Regions from separate parts of the Oceanimonas sp. MB9 genome, predicted to be linked through region 3. Evidence: predicted binding sites of a transcription regulator. Region 3 holds the regulator's gene; each other region holds the start of a gene.
The links. Region 3 encodes sigma-54, which starts transcription at its own class of promoters, with help from an activator protein. Its sites were predicted from a motif close to TGGCACNGTTTTNGCTT; they were not measured.
Positions count from the first base shown of each region.

Region 1: a site for sigma-54 is predicted at 1,770-1,786, ahead of OJHNALOF_RS16370 (Na(+)-translocating NADH-quinone reductase subunit A). Genes of this name have one in related genera too.
Region 2: a site for sigma-54 is predicted at 1,657-1,673, ahead of flgB (flagellar basal body rod protein FlgB). Genes of this name have one in related genera too.

Region 1 is NZ_VFBE01000011.1:41,310-44,579, reverse strand. Features, by position in the region: gene OJHNALOF_RS16385 (methyltransferase) at 1-636, opposite strand, end outside; gene OJHNALOF_RS16380 (alpha-ketoglutarate-dependent dioxygenase AlkB) at 698-1,288, shown strand; gene OJHNALOF_RS16375 (BolA family transcriptional regulator) at 1,343-1,660, shown strand; gene OJHNALOF_RS16370 (Na(+)-translocating NADH-quinone reductase subunit A) at 2,026-3,270, shown strand, end outside.
Region 2 is NZ_VFBE01000005.1:516,010-519,279, forward strand. Features, by position in the region: gene OJHNALOF_RS05655 (chemotaxis protein CheV) at 1-757, shown strand, start outside; gene OJHNALOF_RS05660 (protein-glutamate O-methyltransferase CheR) at 778-1,599, shown strand; gene flgB (flagellar basal body rod protein FlgB) at 1,733-2,134, shown strand; gene flgC (flagellar basal body rod protein FlgC) at 2,131-2,550, shown strand; gene OJHNALOF_RS05675 (flagellar hook assembly protein FlgD) at 2,557-3,255, shown strand; gene flgE (flagellar hook protein FlgE) at 3,265-3,270, shown strand, end outside.
Region 3 is NZ_VFBE01000008.1:46,461-49,730, reverse strand. Features, by position in the region: gene lptA (lipopolysaccharide transport periplasmic protein LptA) at 1-448, shown strand, start outside; gene lptB (LPS export ABC transporter ATP-binding protein) at 451-1,176, shown strand; gene OJHNALOF_RS11035 (RNA polymerase factor sigma-54) at 1,220-2,656, shown strand; gene hpf (ribosome hibernation promoting factor) at 2,681-2,968, shown strand; gene ptsN (PTS IIA-like nitrogen regulatory protein PtsN) at 2,971-3,270, shown strand, end outside.

The DNA.
Region 1 (3,270 bases), on a different contig from region 3:
GGAGAACACGCCGGCGTGGTTATGAAGGGTGAAATGGGTGCCTTCCAGCGGCCAGGACAGCGGCGCGGGGGCGGCCATGGGGGCGATATTCATATCCCGCTCGGCAAAGATCAGCCGGGCCTTTTTCCAGGCCAGGCTGGTACGGGTGGGGCCAAGCATCTGCTCAAACAGTTTCAGGGTGGAAGTGTGCACGTCCTTGGCCTTGGCGCCGGCCACGATTTGAGTATTCGGCCCGGCCACCCGGCTGATGGCGGCGAGCTGGTGCTCGAGCATGGCGTTGGTCTTGGGCAGCTTCATCAGCACCAGGCCGGGAGTCCCGGGTAACTCTTCCAGGCTGTTGAGCGCACGCCAGCCGGGCTCGAGCCCGTTGTCGGCGGCGTTGGCGGCCAGGGCCAGTTCGGCAATGCGCGAGTCGGTCAGGGTATAAGGCCGGTGCGAATGCAGCCCAAGAGTGAGGGCGCCAAAGCCGTCGTTGAGAATCACCAAGGGCGCATGCCGGTCCCAGTCCAGGGTGGCCAGCTCGTTCATGATATATTCGTCCGCCGCCTCCCAGGCCTGCAGGCCGTGACGGGCCTGGCGCGGATAGCGGTGCAGCTCGAGCTCGCCGCCTTCGGGCAGGGGAAAGTGATGATTCATGGGATTCATGCCTGCTGATTGCAAAGGGCGGCATTTTACCAGTTTGAAGGGGAAAATCAGCATGCAGCTATGGCCCGAGCCCGAGTGGCTCACGCTCAACCAGGGGCGCCTGTTGTGGTGGCCCGATGCCTTTGCCGCCGAGGCGGACGCCTGGCAGGCGAAGTTAAGCCGGGACATTCCCTGGCAACAGCACCGGCTGACGATGTTTGGCCGGGAAGTGCACGAGCCCAGATTGTCTTGCTGGATGGGGGACTGGCCTTACCGCTACTCCGGCCGGGAGCGCCGGCCCGAGCCCTGGCACCCGTTGGTGCAAGACATTGCCCAGCGGCTTGAGGTTATCTGCGCTCAGCCCTTTGACGGCGTGCTGCTCAATCTTTACCGCGACGGTCACGACAGCATGGGCTGGCATGCCGACGATGAGCCCGAACTCGGGCGCAACCCCATGATTGCCTCGGTCAGCCTGGGCGAACGCCGGCGTTTCATGCTGCGCCATGATGGCGGCGAGCGGCGCGAGCTATGGCTGGAGCACGGCAGCCTGCTGGTGATGGCGGGAGAAATGCAGCATCATTGGCGCCACGCCCTGCCCAGAATGACCCGGGCCGGGGGCCAACGAATCAACCTGACTTTTCGCAGGCTGGCCACACCGGAGTGAAAGCGGGTGAAGGTTGTGCCTGTCATCTGTCCTGATATTTACGAGGAGAACGCCATGTCGATGCAAAGCACCATAGAGCACAAGGTCAAGGAGGCACTGACGCCCGAGCACCTGGAGGTGATTAACGAAAGTTACATGCACAGCGTTGCGCCGGGCTCGGAAACCCATTTCAAGCTGGTGGTGGTGAGCCAGGCCTTTGAAGGCCAGCGCCTGCTGGCCCGTCACCGCACCCTCAACGGCCTGCTGGCCGACGAGCTGGCCGGCGGCGTGCATGCCCTGGCGCTGCACACCCTGACCCCGGCCGAATGGCAGGAACGGGGAGCGGTGCCTGCCAGCCCCAACTGCATGGGCAAGGGCGGCGCGTCGGCCTGAGCCGGCTGTTATTCACGGTTAGCAAATTTGTTATAAGGCGGGGTTCGTTGAAAAGCGCTTCCATTTTGGCGCCGCTTGCGACCAAAGCATGATTCTTCCTTCAAAATCATGGCCTTATTTTTGCTTGGCGAAATATCAGGCAAGCCAATTTTGCTGGCGGTGACGGTAATTTTTAGTGATTGCCGTGGCAGCCGCAACGGTAAAAGTGCTAGAATTACGCGCCTTTTAAATCGGGCTGGATGTTACCGGAGTGTAGTCGTGCTGTTGTCAGGGCGATGCGAACATGCCGGTAGCGACTCATCAGCATGTTGTCATGCTCAGCATGGCAAGTACCTGTCTTCCCCTAACAAGTAGTGCAAGTGAGTATGATTACAATTAAAAAAGGACTGGACCTCCCAATTGCCGGGGCACCAGAGCAAGTAATCTACGATGGTCCTGCCATCAAGCGCGTTGCTACGCTGGGCGAGGAGTATGTGGGTATGCGCCCTACCATGCACGTCAAGGTAGAGGATCGCGTCAAGAAAGGTCAGGTTATCTTCGAAGACAAGAAGAATCCTGGCGTCAAGTTCACAGCTCCCGCCGCCGGTACAGTGGTTGAAATTAACCGTGGCGCCAAACGTGTGCTGCAATCCGTTGTTATTGCCGTTGATGACAGCGAAGAGCAGATTACTTTCAAAAGCTACGGCTCTGCCGAACTGGCCAAACTGGAACGTGAAACCGTGCAGGAGCAGCTGGTTGAATCCGGCATGTGGACCGCCCTGCGCACCCGCCCCTACAGCAAGGTGCCGGCGCTGGGCTCCACTCCGCGCTCCATCTTCGTTACCGCCATGGACACCAACCCGCTTTGCGCCAATGCCGAGCTGGTGATCAAGGAAAACGCCCAGGCGTTTACCGACGGCCTGCAGGTGCTGAGCCGCCTGACCGACGGCCAGGTGCACGTGTGCAAGGGCGAAGGCAGCCTGCCTCAGGCCACCGCCGGTAACGTCAAGGAACATGTGTTCGGTGGCGTACATCCGGCCGGTCTGCCCGGCACCCACATTCACTTCATCGACCCGGTCGTGCCTGGCAAGGTGGTCTGGTACATCAACTACCAGGACGTTATCGCCTTCGGCAAGCTGTTCACCACCGGTGAAATCTGCACCGATCGCGTGGTGGCACTGGGCGGACCCGTGGTCAACAAGCCGCGTCTGCTGCGCACCCGCCTCGGCGCCTCTCTGGATGAGCTGACCGCAGGCGAGCTGCAGGACGGTGAAAACCGTGTGATTTCCGGTTCGGTACTGTCCGGCAATACCGCCAATGGTCCTCACGCCTACCTGGGTCGCTACCACCTGCAGGTCTCCGTGCTGAAGGAAGGCCGCGAGAAGGAATTCATGGGCTGGCTGGCCCCGGGTTCCAACAAGTTTTCGGTCACCCGTGCCTACCTGGGCCACCTGGCCAAGGGCAAGCTGTTTGACCTGACCACCACCACCAACGGCTCTGCCCGTGCCATGGTGCCAATCGGTAACTACGAGCGCATCATGCCGCTGGACATTCTGCCGACCCTGCTGCTGCGTGATCTGCTGTCCGGCGACACCGACAGCGCCCAGAGCCTGGGCTGCCTGGAGCTGGAT
Region 2 (3,270 bases), on a different contig from region 3:
ACAACGCCATCCCATGATTCGGGGTGTGGCCAATATTCGCGGCCAGACCATCTCCATCATCGATCTGAGCAAGGCCACCGGCGGCCGCCCCATCGAGCAGACCGAGCACTCTTTCGTGATTATCTCCGAATATAACCGTTCAGTGCAGGGCTTTCTGGTCAACTCGGTCGAGCGCATTATCAACGTCAACTGGGAGTCCATATTGCCCCCTCCCAAGGGCGCTGGGCGATTCAATTACATGACGGCGGTGACCGAAATTGACGGCGAGCTGGTGGAAATTCTCGACGTGGAAAAAATCCTGGACGAGATCTCTCCGGCCAGCACCCAGGTCAACGCTTCCATCGTGGAGCAGGTGTCCCATCAAAAGGCCAGCCGGCATCGGCCGGTGCTGATTGCCGATGACTCTTCGGTGGCCCGGCGCCAGGTGCAAAAAGCCCTGGAAGCCCTGGGGCTGGAGTGCATCGTCACCGAAAACGGACGTCAGGCCCTGAACAAGCTGCAGGAAATGGCGGCCCAGGGGTCCATTCATGAGCAGCTGTCGCTGGTGATCTCCGATGTGGAAATGCCGGAAATGGACGGCTACACTCTGACCGCCGAAATTCGCAACCACCCGGCACTCAAAGATCTGCACGTGATCCTGCACACGTCGCTCAGCGGCGTGTTCAACAAGGCCCTGGTCGAAAAGGTCGGCGCCAGCGACTTCATCGCCAAGTTCCATCCCGACGAGCTGGCAACGGCCGTTAACAACGCGCTCTGAACAAGGTGTAAAACCCACGGATGAAAAATTTCACCGATGAGCAATATTCGGCCTTTTGCCGCTTTCTTGAGTCCCATACCGGCATTGTGCTGGGCAGCAGCAAGCAGTATCTGGTCAAGAGCCGGCTGTCTCCGCTGCTGACCCGTTTTGGCATGGAAAGCATGGGGTTTCTATTGGAACGGGCCATGCAGCCCCGGGAGCGGGAGTTGAAGACCGCGGTCATCGATGCCATGACCACCAATGAAACCCTGTGGTTTCGTGATACCTACCCCTTTGTACAGCTTGGCGAGCGGCTGTTTCCAGAGCTGGCCAAGCCCGGCAAGTCGCTGCGGATCTGGTCGGCGGCCTGCTCCTCGGGCCAGGAGCCGTACTCCATTGCCATGACCGCACTGGAATATGCGGCCCGGCGGCCGGGCTCCTTGCCGGGGCTGCAAATTCTTGCCACCGACATTTCCGCTACCATGCTCGAGCAATGCAAAACCGGCATTTACGACAGCTTGTCGCTGGCCCGGGGACTATCGCCGGAGCGGCGCACGCGTTTTTTTACGCCCCAGAGTGACGGCCGTATGCAATTGCAGGGCAGCGTCAGAAACATGGTCAGCTTTCGCCCTTACAACCTGCTCGACAGTTATGCACCCCTGGGCAAGTTCGATGTGATTTTCTGCCGTAACGTACTGATTTATTTCTCTCCCGAGAACAAATCAAAAATCCTTAACCAGTTTGCCGGCGCCCTCAACCCCGGGGGCTATCTGCTCCTCGGGGCGTCCGAATCGCTCACTGGCCTGTCTGACCGGTTTGAGATGATTCGCTGTAGCCCGGGTATTATTTACCGGCTTAAATAACCGCATTTGGGCCGGGTTCGCCGCTCCGGCCTCTTTTCGCACTTTTCCTTATTAAACTGGCACACCTTTTGCTTTGTTATGACCCATTAGCCGGGTCGCGCTGACCGGGTCACGATGGCAGCAGGAGGTGGCGGTGACGATATCTTTCGACAAGGCTTTCGGCATTCATCAGCATGCACTGGTGACGCGCTCGGAGCGCGCCGAGTTGCTGGCCGGTAACCTGGCCAATGCCGACACGCCGGGCTACAAGGCAAAAGACATGGACTTTCAGGCTGCGCTCAGCCAGGCCCAGGGGCAGCAGAACTTTTCCCTCAGTCGCACCAACGGCCGGCACTTTGCCGTTGAGCTGGCGCCACCCGGCACGGTGCAGTATCGAGTGCCCACCCAGCCCGATACCGGGGATGGTAACACCGTCGACGTGCAGACCGAACGTACCAGCTACATGGAAAACGCCTTGCAGTACCAGGCCTCGCTGGAGTTTCTCAACAGCAAGATCTCCGGCCTGATGAAAGCGATTAAAGGAGACTCGATGTGAGCCTTTTTAAAGTATTTGATATTTCCGGCAGCGCCATGAGTGCCCAGTCGGTTCGTCTCAATACCACCGCCAGTAATTTGGCCAATGCCGACAGTGTCAGTTCCAGCATTAACGAGACCTACCGGGCCCGCAAGCCGGTGTTTGCCGCCGACCTTGACCGGGCGCTGTCGGATCGTCAGGAAAGCGTCGGTGTCAAAGTTATGGGCATTGTGGAAACCGACAAGCCGCTGCAAAAGGAATTCAGTCCGGATCACCCCCTGGCCGACGCCGAGGGCTTTATCTACAAGCCCAACGTCAATGTGGTGGAAGAGATGACCGACATGCTGAGTGCCTCGCGCAATTATCAGACTAATGTGCAGGTAGCCGACGCCGCCAAACAAATGCTGCAGCAGACCCTGCGGCTGGGCAAGGGGTGATAACGCATGCAGGTCAATAACGATTACCTCAACGGCCTGAAGTGGCCGGGGGAGCAAAGTCCGGCGGAAAAGGCTGCCGACAACAGCCGGGCCAAGCTGGAGCAGGAAGACTTTTTTGCCCTGCTCACTCAACAGCTCGCCTATCAGGATCCGTTCAAGCCTGCGGACAACTCCCAGATGATTGCCCAGATGACCTCCTTTTCTACCGCCGACGGCATCAACAACATGACCCAACAGCTGTCGGGGCTGAGTGAGGTGATGACCTCCAGTCAGGCGCTGCAGGCGTCCAGCCTGGTGGGGCAGAAGGTACTGGTGCCAAGCGCCATGGCCTACTGGGACAACAGCGAGCCGGTGGATGGCGTGGTAGTGGCCGGTGAAGGCGCCACCAATGTGCTGATTCGTATCGAAAACGAAAAGGGCGAGCTGGTGCGTACCATTCCCCTGGACGGTAAGCAGCGCGGTAATGTCAATTTCACCTGGGACGGATTAAACGAGGCGGGGGAGCCGGCGCCCACCGGCAAGTACAACATCAAGGTCAGTGGCTTGGTCGACAACCAGCGGGAAGAGCTGAGCGCCCTGGCATTTGCCCGGGTCGACAGTGTCACTCTTGGGAGTGCCGACAGCCCGACCCTGGTCAATCTGGCGGGGCTGGGCGGCCTGCCGCTCAATCAAATTCTGGAAATAGCCAGCCGCAAGGCGGCGTAAGGAGAACTTATGTCT
Region 3 (3,270 bases):
CAGCGACTTTCGCCAGCCGGTGACCATAGACGCGGGCCGTCAACTGGTAGAGCTGGCCGATGACAAGGTCACCTTTATCGACAAGGTAGTGGTCAAGCAGGGCAGCATAGACGTGCGCGCCGACCAGCTGGTGGTGATCCGCAATGAACAGGGCCTGCAGTCGATGACCGCCAAGGGCAGTCCGGCCACCTACGAGCAGATCCTCAACAACGGCAAGCCGGTGCATGCCGAGGCGCGGGAAATTCACTACGACATGCGCGCCCGCACCATCACCCTGATTCGGGACGCCAAGCTCAAGCAGGATGACAACATCGTCACCGGCTACCGTATTCGCTACTTTATCGACAAGGAGCAGATGGAGGCCGAAAGCCAGGGCGGCAAGGACAGGGTCACCACCATCTTCCTGCCCGAGCAGGTGCAGAATTTCGACGAGCAGGACAAGAACTGAGCATGGCGATACTGAAAGCGCGCGGCCTGCAGAAAAGCTACAAGGGCCGCAAAGTGGTGGCCGACGTCAGCCTGACCGTGAACACCGGTCAGATCGTGGGTCTGCTCGGCCCCAACGGTGCCGGCAAGACCACCTCCTTTTACATGATTGTAGGCCTGGTCCAGCGGGACGCCGGCAGCATCACCATCGACGGCCAGGATATCAGTCACGAGCCCATGCACGTGCGCGCCCGCTCCGGCATTGGCTACCTGCCCCAGGAGGCCTCGATTTTTCGCCGCCTGAGCGTTGCCGACAACCTGATGGCGGTGCTGCAGACCCGCAAGGATCTGAATGCCGACGGCCGCAGCGAGAAAATGGAACAGCTGCTGGAAGAATTCAACATTACCCATATTCGCGACAGCCTGGGAATGAGTCTGTCCGGCGGCGAACGGCGGCGGGTTGAGATCGCCCGGGCGCTGGCGGCGGATCCGCGCTTTATTCTGCTCGACGAACCCTTTGCCGGCGTGGATCCCATTTCGGTGATAGACATCAAGAAAATCATTCTGCACCTCAGGGACAGAGGACTGGGCGTACTGATCACCGATCACAATGTACGCGAGACCCTGGACGTGTGCGAAAAGGCCTATATTGTCAGTCATGGGCACCGCATCGCCGCCGGCACACCGACGGAAATCCTCGCCAACGAGCAGGTCAAAAAGGTTTATCTCGGCGAACAATTCAGCCTCTGAAGGCACCGCAACCCGCGGTTGATATGGAAGGACGTTTGCATACATGAAGCCGACTCTTCAGTTACGTCTGGGCCAGCAGCTGACCATGACGCCCCAGCTGCAGCAGGCCATTCGCCTGTTGCAGCTGTCCAGCATGGAGCTGCAGCAGGAAATTCAGCAGGCGCTGGACAGCAACCCCCTGCTGGAGCAGGAGGAAGCCGACAGCGTCAAGGTGGCCGACAACCGCAACGAAGAGCAGATGGCCGCCGACACCGCCATGGAGCGCAACCAGCTGTCCGAAGACTTGCCCATGGACACCAGCTGGGAGGAGGTTTACACCGCCTCTCCGGTCAGCGGCGGCGCCGGCCTGCCGGAAGGGCTGGAAGACAGCGTTTACCAGGGTGAAACCACCGAGAGCCTGCAGGACTACCTGATCTGGCAGATGAATCTGACCCCTTTCAGTGACACCGATCAGGCCATCGCCATGGCCATAATCGATGCCGTCGACGACGCCGGCTACCTCACCGCCGGTATCGACGATCTGCTGGAAGCGGTATCGGCCCAGGAGCTCGGTATCGAAGCCGACGAAGTGGAAGCAGTGCTCAAGCGTATTCAGCACTTCGATCCCATCGGCGTGGCCGCCCGCAGCGTGCAGGAATGCCTGTGCATTCAGCTAGAGCAGTATCCGCCCGACACACCCTGGCTGAGTGAAGCCCGCGCCTTGCTGGCCCAGCACATGGACCTGCTCGGCAACCGTGACTACCGCAGCCTGCAGCGCAAGACCAAGCTCAAGGAAGACGAGCTCAGGGAAGTGCTGGCGCTGATTCAGCAACTGGAGCCCCGCCCCGGCAGCAGCATTATTCAGGGTAACTCCGAATACGTCATTCCCGATGTGGTGGTCACCAAGCGCAGCGGGGTCTGGGTGGTGGAACTCAACCCCGAGGCCATGCCCAAGATACGGCTCAACCAGACCTACGCGGCCCTGGCCAGCAAGCCCCGCAACAGCGAGGACGGCCAGTTTATTCGCAATCACCTGCAGGACGCCAAGTGGTTTCTCAAGAGCCTTGAAAGCCGAAATGAGACCCTGCTCAAGGTTGCCAATTGTATTGTTGAACAACAACAGGCATTCTTTGAATATGGAGAAGAGGCCATGAAGCCCATGGTGCTGAACCATGTGGCGGAAGCGGTGGAGATGCACGAATCCACCATCTCCCGGGTGACCACACAGAAGTTCATGCACAGCCCCCGTGGCGTGTTTGAACTCAAGTATTTCTTCTCCAGTCATGTGGGCACCGACGACGGGGGTGAGTGTTCGTCCACGGCAATTCGCGCCCTGATCAAGAAGCTGGTCGGGGCCGAAAACCCGGCCAAGCCGCTGAGCGACAGCAAAATTGCCCAGCTGCTGGCCGACCAGGGGATCAAGGTGGCCAGGCGAACCATCGCCAAGTACAGGGAATCACTGGCCATTCCCCCTTCCAATCAGCGCAAACGCCTGGTTTAAAGGCAACGACAGAAGGAAGACGTTATGCAAATAAATCTGACCGGACACCATGTCGAGATCACCGATGCCCTGCGTGATTATGTGAACAGCAAGTTTACCCGGCTGGAACGCCATTTCGATCACATCACCAATGCGCACGTCATCCTTAATGTGGAAAAAATGCAGCAAATCGCCGAAGCCAAGCTGAACGTCACCGGCGGCGAGCTGTTTGCCAACTCCCAGCATGAAAACATGTATGCGGCCATCGACAGCCTCATCGACAAGCTGGATCGTCAAATCATCAAACACAAAGAAAAACTCAAGCAAAAATAACCATGGAAGTCGCCGACATACTCAGCAGGGGCTGCACCCGCAGTGCAGTCCCCTGCACGAGCAAAAAACGTGCTCTGGAAATTATCAGCGAGCTGGCTGCCGAACATCTCAATATCGGCAGCCAGCCGCTTTTTGACTGTCTGCTGGCCCGAGAGAAAATGGGCAGTACCGGCATCGGCAATGGCATCGCCATTCCTCACGGCCGGATCAGTGATGACAACAAGGCGACTGCCGTACTGCTTACCTTTGCCGAGCCGGTGGAATTCGACGCCATCGACAACCAGCCGGTGGGCCTGGTGTTT